2 regions of the Bacillus sp. JZ109 genome follow, and region 1 is predicted to be linked to the other one. Evidence: predicted binding sites of a transcription regulator. Region 1 holds the regulator's gene; the other holds the start of a gene.

What was found. The regulator NrdR, encoded in region 1, represses ribonucleotide reductase genes. The targets are predictions, from matches to a motif close to AACACNATATATNGTGTT.
Region 2: nrdI (class Ib ribonucleoside-diphosphate reductase assembly flavoprotein NrdI) is a predicted target of NrdR. The motif match lies at 1,808-1,825, and genes of this name have one in related genera.

The regions. Positions count from the first base shown of each region.
Region 1 covers NZ_CP096388.1:1,263,195-1,266,612, reverse strand. Annotated here, with positions in the region: gene dnaI (primosomal protein DnaI) at 1-184, opposite strand, end outside; gene dnaB (replication initiation membrane attachment protein DnaB) at 212-1,630, opposite strand; gene nrdR (transcriptional regulator NrdR) at 1,745-2,203, opposite strand; gene speD (adenosylmethionine decarboxylase) at 2,477-2,857, opposite strand; gene M1D94_RS06435 (glyceraldehyde-3-phosphate dehydrogenase) at 3,096-3,418, opposite strand, start outside.
Region 2 covers NZ_CP096388.1:2,282,675-2,286,092, forward strand. Annotated here, with positions in the region: gene nrdE (class 1b ribonucleoside-diphosphate reductase subunit alpha) at 1-1,413, opposite strand, end outside; gene nrdI (class Ib ribonucleoside-diphosphate reductase assembly flavoprotein NrdI) at 1,373-1,765, opposite strand; gene M1D94_RS12065 (hypothetical protein) at 2,008-2,238, opposite strand; gene M1D94_RS12070 (YmzC family protein) at 2,320-2,592, opposite strand; gene hfq (RNA chaperone Hfq) at 2,788-3,009, opposite strand; gene miaA (tRNA (adenosine(37)-N6)-dimethylallyltransferase MiaA) at 3,049-3,418, opposite strand, start outside.

The DNA.
Region 1 (3,418 bases):
CAATATATTCATAAAGCTTATTTAAGCTCTTTTCGATCATTTTTTGGTCAATCACTTCTTCGTTTTCCTTCAAAAATGCTTGAACATCTTGATCTTTCATGACTTTTTCCTTCATTTGTTCAAGACGTTTTTGGAAATCCGGCCTGCCGGTTACGCCCTGCAGGGAACGGCCGATTGGTTCCATCTATTCCTTCACCCCGCATCTCTGTCTTTAATAGGCAGAGTATTTTTTCAGTTTTTGCATTTCTTCCATCATCTTTTTCTTCTGTTCTTCCAAATCCTGCGGATGCAGCTTCTGCTGTCCGGATTCTGAGTCAGACGCTGTTTCCTTTTCTGTCATCCAATCAGGAAGCTTTTCTTCACGAATCACTTTTTGGTTTCGTTTCGAAGACTTTGTTTTTCCTTCAGCCCATTCAAGATACTGGCGGTTTTCTTCTATTGCGAGCTTCATCGCTTCCCTGACCGTTTTTACCTTTTTGCGTGCCCAATGCGAAGCGATTTTTTGGATATAGTTTTTCGACAGCTTCATGTCGGTTTTCAGCATGACATAATAAATTAACACATTTGTGACGCCTGGCTCGAGCTTCTGTTCGAACATAATTTCTTCTATGATCTTCAGATCAGCTTTTGACGGCTCTGTTCCGTCAGCAATGTCCTGCAGAAGCTTCTTCGGGGAAATCGCCTCAAGCAATGCGATCAGCTTCCCATCCAAAGAGTCCTCTTCTGCCGGTTTTTCGCCTTCACGCAGATGCACCGGCTGTGTTTTTTCCACCAAATCGGGCAGCTGTCCGTTTCTTTCAATTTGATACCAGTCGCTCGCCGCTTTTCTTAATGCCTCCGTCGTAATGACGTCACGCTCATCAATTGCGCTCATCACAACATTTTGCATTTGCAAAGGGTCAATTCCGTACAGATAAGAAAGCTTTTTGATTGTGTCCCGCACCTGCTGGGTCATCGCTTTTCTCGGTATCATCGTCTCAGAAAGTCCCGCTAAAAACAAATCAAAATCAAACACATCCTCCGTTATGGTGTAAGACGGAGACTGTCCGACAGAAGTATACTCGGACCCCTCGGCAAGCCTTACCGTTTCCTCCATATCGGATGTGAGCTTCCATTCACTCGGCTGCAGCGATTCAAACGCATGATTAAACGGACGCGTAATGTCCTTCGCATCTTCTGAAATGGCCGGGTGCGTAAAAAATTGTTTTAATTGCTGATATTTCGTTTTTCCGACTCTATTATACAGAAAAACATTCAGCATTCCGTCTTCAAAAAATTCATTCGGTCTGAGCGGCGGAAGGAGTTCATATATAAAGAGGCGCTCCTGCCGCTCGGATTCTTTCATATATACTTTCAGCAATCCGATGCCCTCGAGCTTCCCCTGTTCCTGATGGATCGTTTTTAAGTTGGACTGTGTCATCCCCATCAGCTGTCTATGTGTGGACTCTCCGCCCCACAGACGGTTTTGTTCAAGCTCTCCCCACAATGTCATATAAAGAGAGAATGCAACAGGGCCGATTAAGGGCTGGTACAGTTGTGTAATAATTTGTCTGTCAATATCCTGCAGCATCGATCTGCTTTTAACCACATACGGGTCTACAGGCAGTACATCTTTCCAATAGTCAGCCATACATTCTCAAACCTTCCGAATTTGTTTCTACCTTTCATTTTACACCGTTTCTTATATCTATCAAATGCCAATTTTGCACATGAGAAAAGAGCTAGAAGAATCCTCTTAGCTCTTTTAACGCTCTTTCTTTATTAAGTCTTTTAATTCGTCGATAAAGACGTTTATATCTTTAAACTGCCGATAGACGGACGCGAACCGCACATATGCGACTTCGTCAATCTTAGCCAGCCGGTCCATGACCATTTCTCCGACGAGCTCACTCTTCACCTCGGAGCAGCCTTGATTGCGAAGCTCTTTTTCAATATCAAAGCACATGTCTTCAAGCGTTTTGAGTGAAACAGGCCTTTTTTCACATGCTTTTATGAGGCCGCGCAGCATTTTTTCTCTGCTGAATTCCTCACGCACACCTTCTTTTTTCACGACGATGAGCGGGGTTTCCTCCACTTTCTCAAAGGTCGTAAACCGGTAGTGGCAGGATTCGCACTCGCGTCTTCGGCGAATCGACTTTCCGTCATCCACAGGCCGTGAATCAAGGACTCGTGTTCCGTTATGCTGGCATGAAGGACATTTCAATAAAATCAGCTCCCAACTATATCGTTCCCTGCAATGTATTTTCGGCAGCCTCCGCCTTTTAAAAATAGATGTGACAGCATCTGTCGGGAGAGCCGTTGTTAAATTTGTTTCTATAGCATTAGGTGGTTTGTGAAAATCTCCTTCTTATTTTACAAAAAAAATGAAAAAAGAAAAAGCTGACACTCTCGTTTCTTTATAAAAATAAAAGGAGCATAAGCTAAAAAGCGCATAATGGCTTTCTAGCTTCAGCTCCCTTTGTGTTCGCAATTTACTTTATAGTACTTTCGCTTGCGCCTGTTTAATTTGCACAGGCCCCATTCCTCTTGGTATTTCAATGTTTTCTCTTGTATCAGCATGTAATGCCTCTGCAATGTAATCAGCAGCGACATTAGGATCTAAGTCTCCACAAGTATAAACATCAATGCTCGCATATCCGTGCTCAGGAAAACTGTGAATCGTTAAGTGTGATTCAGAAATAATCACAACTCCGCTTACGCCTTGCGGTGCAAATTTGTGAAATGCAACCTCGCGCACCTCAGCACCTGATTTTAGAGCAGCATTTACAAACGTTTTTTCAATAAAATCCATGTCATTCAGCTTATCAAAATCGCATCCCCATAGCTCGGAGATAACGTGACGCCCCATTGTTTCCATAGTCATGGACCCCCCTTAACAAGAATTAAAAAGTGAAATTCCAACAACTGGGTCGGCCATTTACCACGGGGGAAAGTTAGTCCGGAGAGGTCCTAACCCTTTAAGTAATTCCGAAACAGTCTCAAGCAAGAAGTTCACGAAAAATAGTATACTGTGTTTAAGTCTAATTTGCAAGGTGCGTTTTTTCAGAAATATGCTGTTAAGGGTTTTTTCTTTAAAATGTGTCCATGACCTTATTTTATACAGCAGACGGATGTTTCATTCGTGCCGCTACATGGCGGATCAGATCAACAACTCTGCAGGAGTAGCCCCATTCGTTGTCATACCACGCCAGCACCTTTACTTTCCTGTCTTCCATTACCATTGTTGTAAGCCCGTCAATGACCGCTGAATGCGGATTCGTATTATAATCAGTCGAAACGAGCGGTTCATCTGAGTAATCAAGTACACCGTACATCGACGTTTTGGCAGCGCGTTTAAATGCCTCGTTTACTTCTTCAGCCGTAACATCCGTTTTCAGATCAACAACGAGATCAACCAATGAGACGTTCGGAACAGGGA
Region 2 (3,418 bases), 1.0 Mb from region 1:
GTAGCCGTGAAGGTTCATAGCACCGAGGCCGATTGATTTCATCGCTTTGTTTGCCCGTCTTACAGCAGGCGCATTACGGATGTCAGTTGTTTCAGACACGTGTGTTAAAGAGTCTGTCGCAAGCTTGACTGTCTTTTCGATTGATTTATGCTCCATGACATTGAGAATGTTAAGCGAACCCAGGTTGCAGGAAATATCCAGACCGATTTCATCTTCTTCATCATAGTCTGTGTATGAAGAAACTTGAGATGCCTGCAGCACTTCAGAGCAAAGGTTAGAAAATTTGACCTTGGAAATATGGTTATTCGCATGCACTTTATTGACGTTATCTTGGAACATGATGTATGGATAGCCTGATTCAGAACGAAGCATCGCCAATTTTTCAAGCAGTTTCCGCGGGTTGATTTTTTCCTTTTTCACCCGAGGGTTGTCGACAAACTTGTCGTACATTTCGTTCATGTCCATCTCATCCATGTGCTGGCCGTACTCTTTATAAATCGTGTGCGGATAGAATACATAAGCCGCTTTGTCCTCGCGTGCAAGCTCAACGAACTTATCCGGAATGACAACACCGATCGAAAGCGTTTTGACGCGCACATCTTCATCCGCAGAAATCTTTTTCGTATCAAGAAAATCATTGATATCGCGGTGGAAAATGTTTAAATACGCCGCGCCGGACCCTTGTCTTTGTCCCATTTGGTCAGCGTAACGGAACGCGTTATCAAGAAGCTTCATGACGCCTACAACGCCTTTTGTCGCATTCTCAACATCTTTAATGGCTTCACCTTTCGCGCGAAGCTTGGACAGGTTAAGAGAAACCCCGCCGCCAAGCTTAGAAAGCTGCATGGAGATATCGATTGCTCTTGAAATGTCATTTAAAGAATCATTAACTTCGAGCAAGAAGCAGCTCACAAGTTCACCGCGGCGTTTTCTGCCGGCATTCAAAAATGTCGGTGTGCTCGGCTGATATTCTTGATTGATCATCAGGTTTACATATTCTTTTGCTTTCTCAGTGTCGCCGTTAGCGAAGAACAGCGCAACAATTGAGATCCGGTCCTCATAACGCTCGAGGATTTTTTTCTTGTCATTCGTTTTCAAAGCATAGTCATTATAGAATTTAAACGCACTCATGAAGGAAGGAAAACGAAACTTCTTAGCGTAAGCTGTCTTAAACACTTCTTTAATGTCTTCAAAAGAATAAAGGCTTAAGAATTCCTCTTCGTAGTATTGATTTTCAACCAAATAATCCAGCTTCTCTTTTAAATCGTGAAAGAAGACTGTGTTTTGATTGATATAATCTACAAAATAGCTATGTACAGCCTCTTTATCCTTATCAAACTGGAATTTCCCATCTTTTTGGATCATGATTTCGTTATTTAACTGGATCCATTTTGGCACTTGATTTTGTGACAACTCTTTCTACCTCCTGAGTAAACAATTCAACGTCTTTAGATGTGCCGCTGAGTTCAAATTTGTGCAAGATCGGCACCTGATATTGTCTTGAAATGGTATCGGCGCTTTTTGCAAAGTTATCGCCCCATACTTTGTTGCCGCTCGCAGCGACTCCTAATAAGAGATGGGCGTATTTTTCGAGAAATGATTGTGTTGATGCCGGTACCTGGCCGAAGTTTGTCGTGTAGGTGACCAAAACAAACGGAGTGTCCACGTGGTCCATTTCGTCCACCTTGCGTATCTGCTGAAAGCCTGTTTTATTCACAAACCGCTGAACATTCCCTGTTTTCGAATCAAATATGATTTGTACCACGTTTTATCACGACCTATCAAAAAATATGAATCTCTCATCACTAACACTATATATAGTATACTACCCTCTAGCAAAAACACAATATATAGATTCGTTTTTATGAAAAATTCATATTTTGATCAAATCAGGCAAATGGGCAGACTCATTAGGGCCCAAAAAAGAGAGCAGAACGAGAATCATCTCTCGTCCTACTCGGGGTGTCGTTTTTAGCCGATGTATATCATAACATGAAAAAAAACTGCTTAGTAGTCTAGATTTTTTTTTCTTAAGCTATCACAGCATTTTTCGCTCTCTACTGTTTCTTCTATTTCAACATCCGCGCCGATCTCTTCTAAAACCGTCTTCAAAGCAGTGATAATTGACGCTTCTCTGATTAATTCTTTTCCGTTCACAATGATACTTGTTCCGTATTCATAGCAAGAATCATCTTCGCAAATTTCTTCCCAATGATTCACGATCACTTTATGCTTCATGTTTTCACCCTCTGTTTGATCTGTGTCTGTATTTAGTTTAGCGGCTGGCATCCGCTTTGTAAATTCGAATGCTTGTGAATTTTATTCAAGCTCATCATCCGCGTATTCTTTCTTCAGCTTTACCTCATTGCGGGACTCATTATACTCATAAATTTTGATATAGCCGTCCTCCATAACGCCAAAATGGTTATGTTCAAGTGGAAACGAGGTGGGCTGAGGCGTTTCATAGTCTGAATTGCCGCTGTTTGTTTCAATAATGGTATCTTGATTCCCGCACGCCCCAAACAGTAAAAAGACAGCTATCCATACAAGTGCAATCCTGATTCGTCTCAGTTCTGCTTCACTTTCAAACAAGGTCGATCACTCCCAAATTCATTTTATACATAATATACCATTTTTACTTCCGTATGTTGTTCTCATAAAAAAAGACCGTGCCTTGGCATGGTCAGCTTACACAAAAAGCTTGGAGCAAAAGTGGATGCATGTTAAAAATGGCCGCCGGGAACCCCCGGCAGCCTTTCCTCATGTCTTGACATGGCATTTTTTGATCTATTCGAGTTCAAGCTGGACGTTTTTTTGCGGCGCAAACGTTGAGATCGCATGTTTATATATAAGCTGCTGCTTACCTTCCGATTCCAACAATACGGTAAAGTTATCAAAGCCTTTCACCTGGCCCCGCAACTGAAAGCCGTTCAGCAAAAAAACAGTGACATACGTATTTTCTTTCCGGATTTGATTCAAAAACTGATCCTGAATATTAATCGGTTTCATGTTTCGTCCTCCTTGATTCTCTATATCATACAGTTTCGATTAAAGTTCGAGTTTTCCTGCTATATGTGTGAAAATTTCCTTTTTTTTCAGCTCCATATCAACAGGCGGTGTCATATCGAACCATGTGACCTGCATTTTGTTGCGAAACCACGTCAACTGGCGTTTCGCATACCGCCTCGAGTTCTGCTTTAGCTGTTCGACAGCATCGGAAAGTGTCACAAAACCGTCAAAATATGCATACAGCTCTTTATAGCCTATCGCCTGTATTGATTGACAGTCTCTCACGTTCTTGTCGTATAAGCGTTTCACTTCCGGAAGAAGGCCTGACTGCATCATCATATCGACCCGCTGATTAATTCTTTCGTAAAGCGTGTCTCTATCCATTGTCAGGCCAATTAACACTGCATTG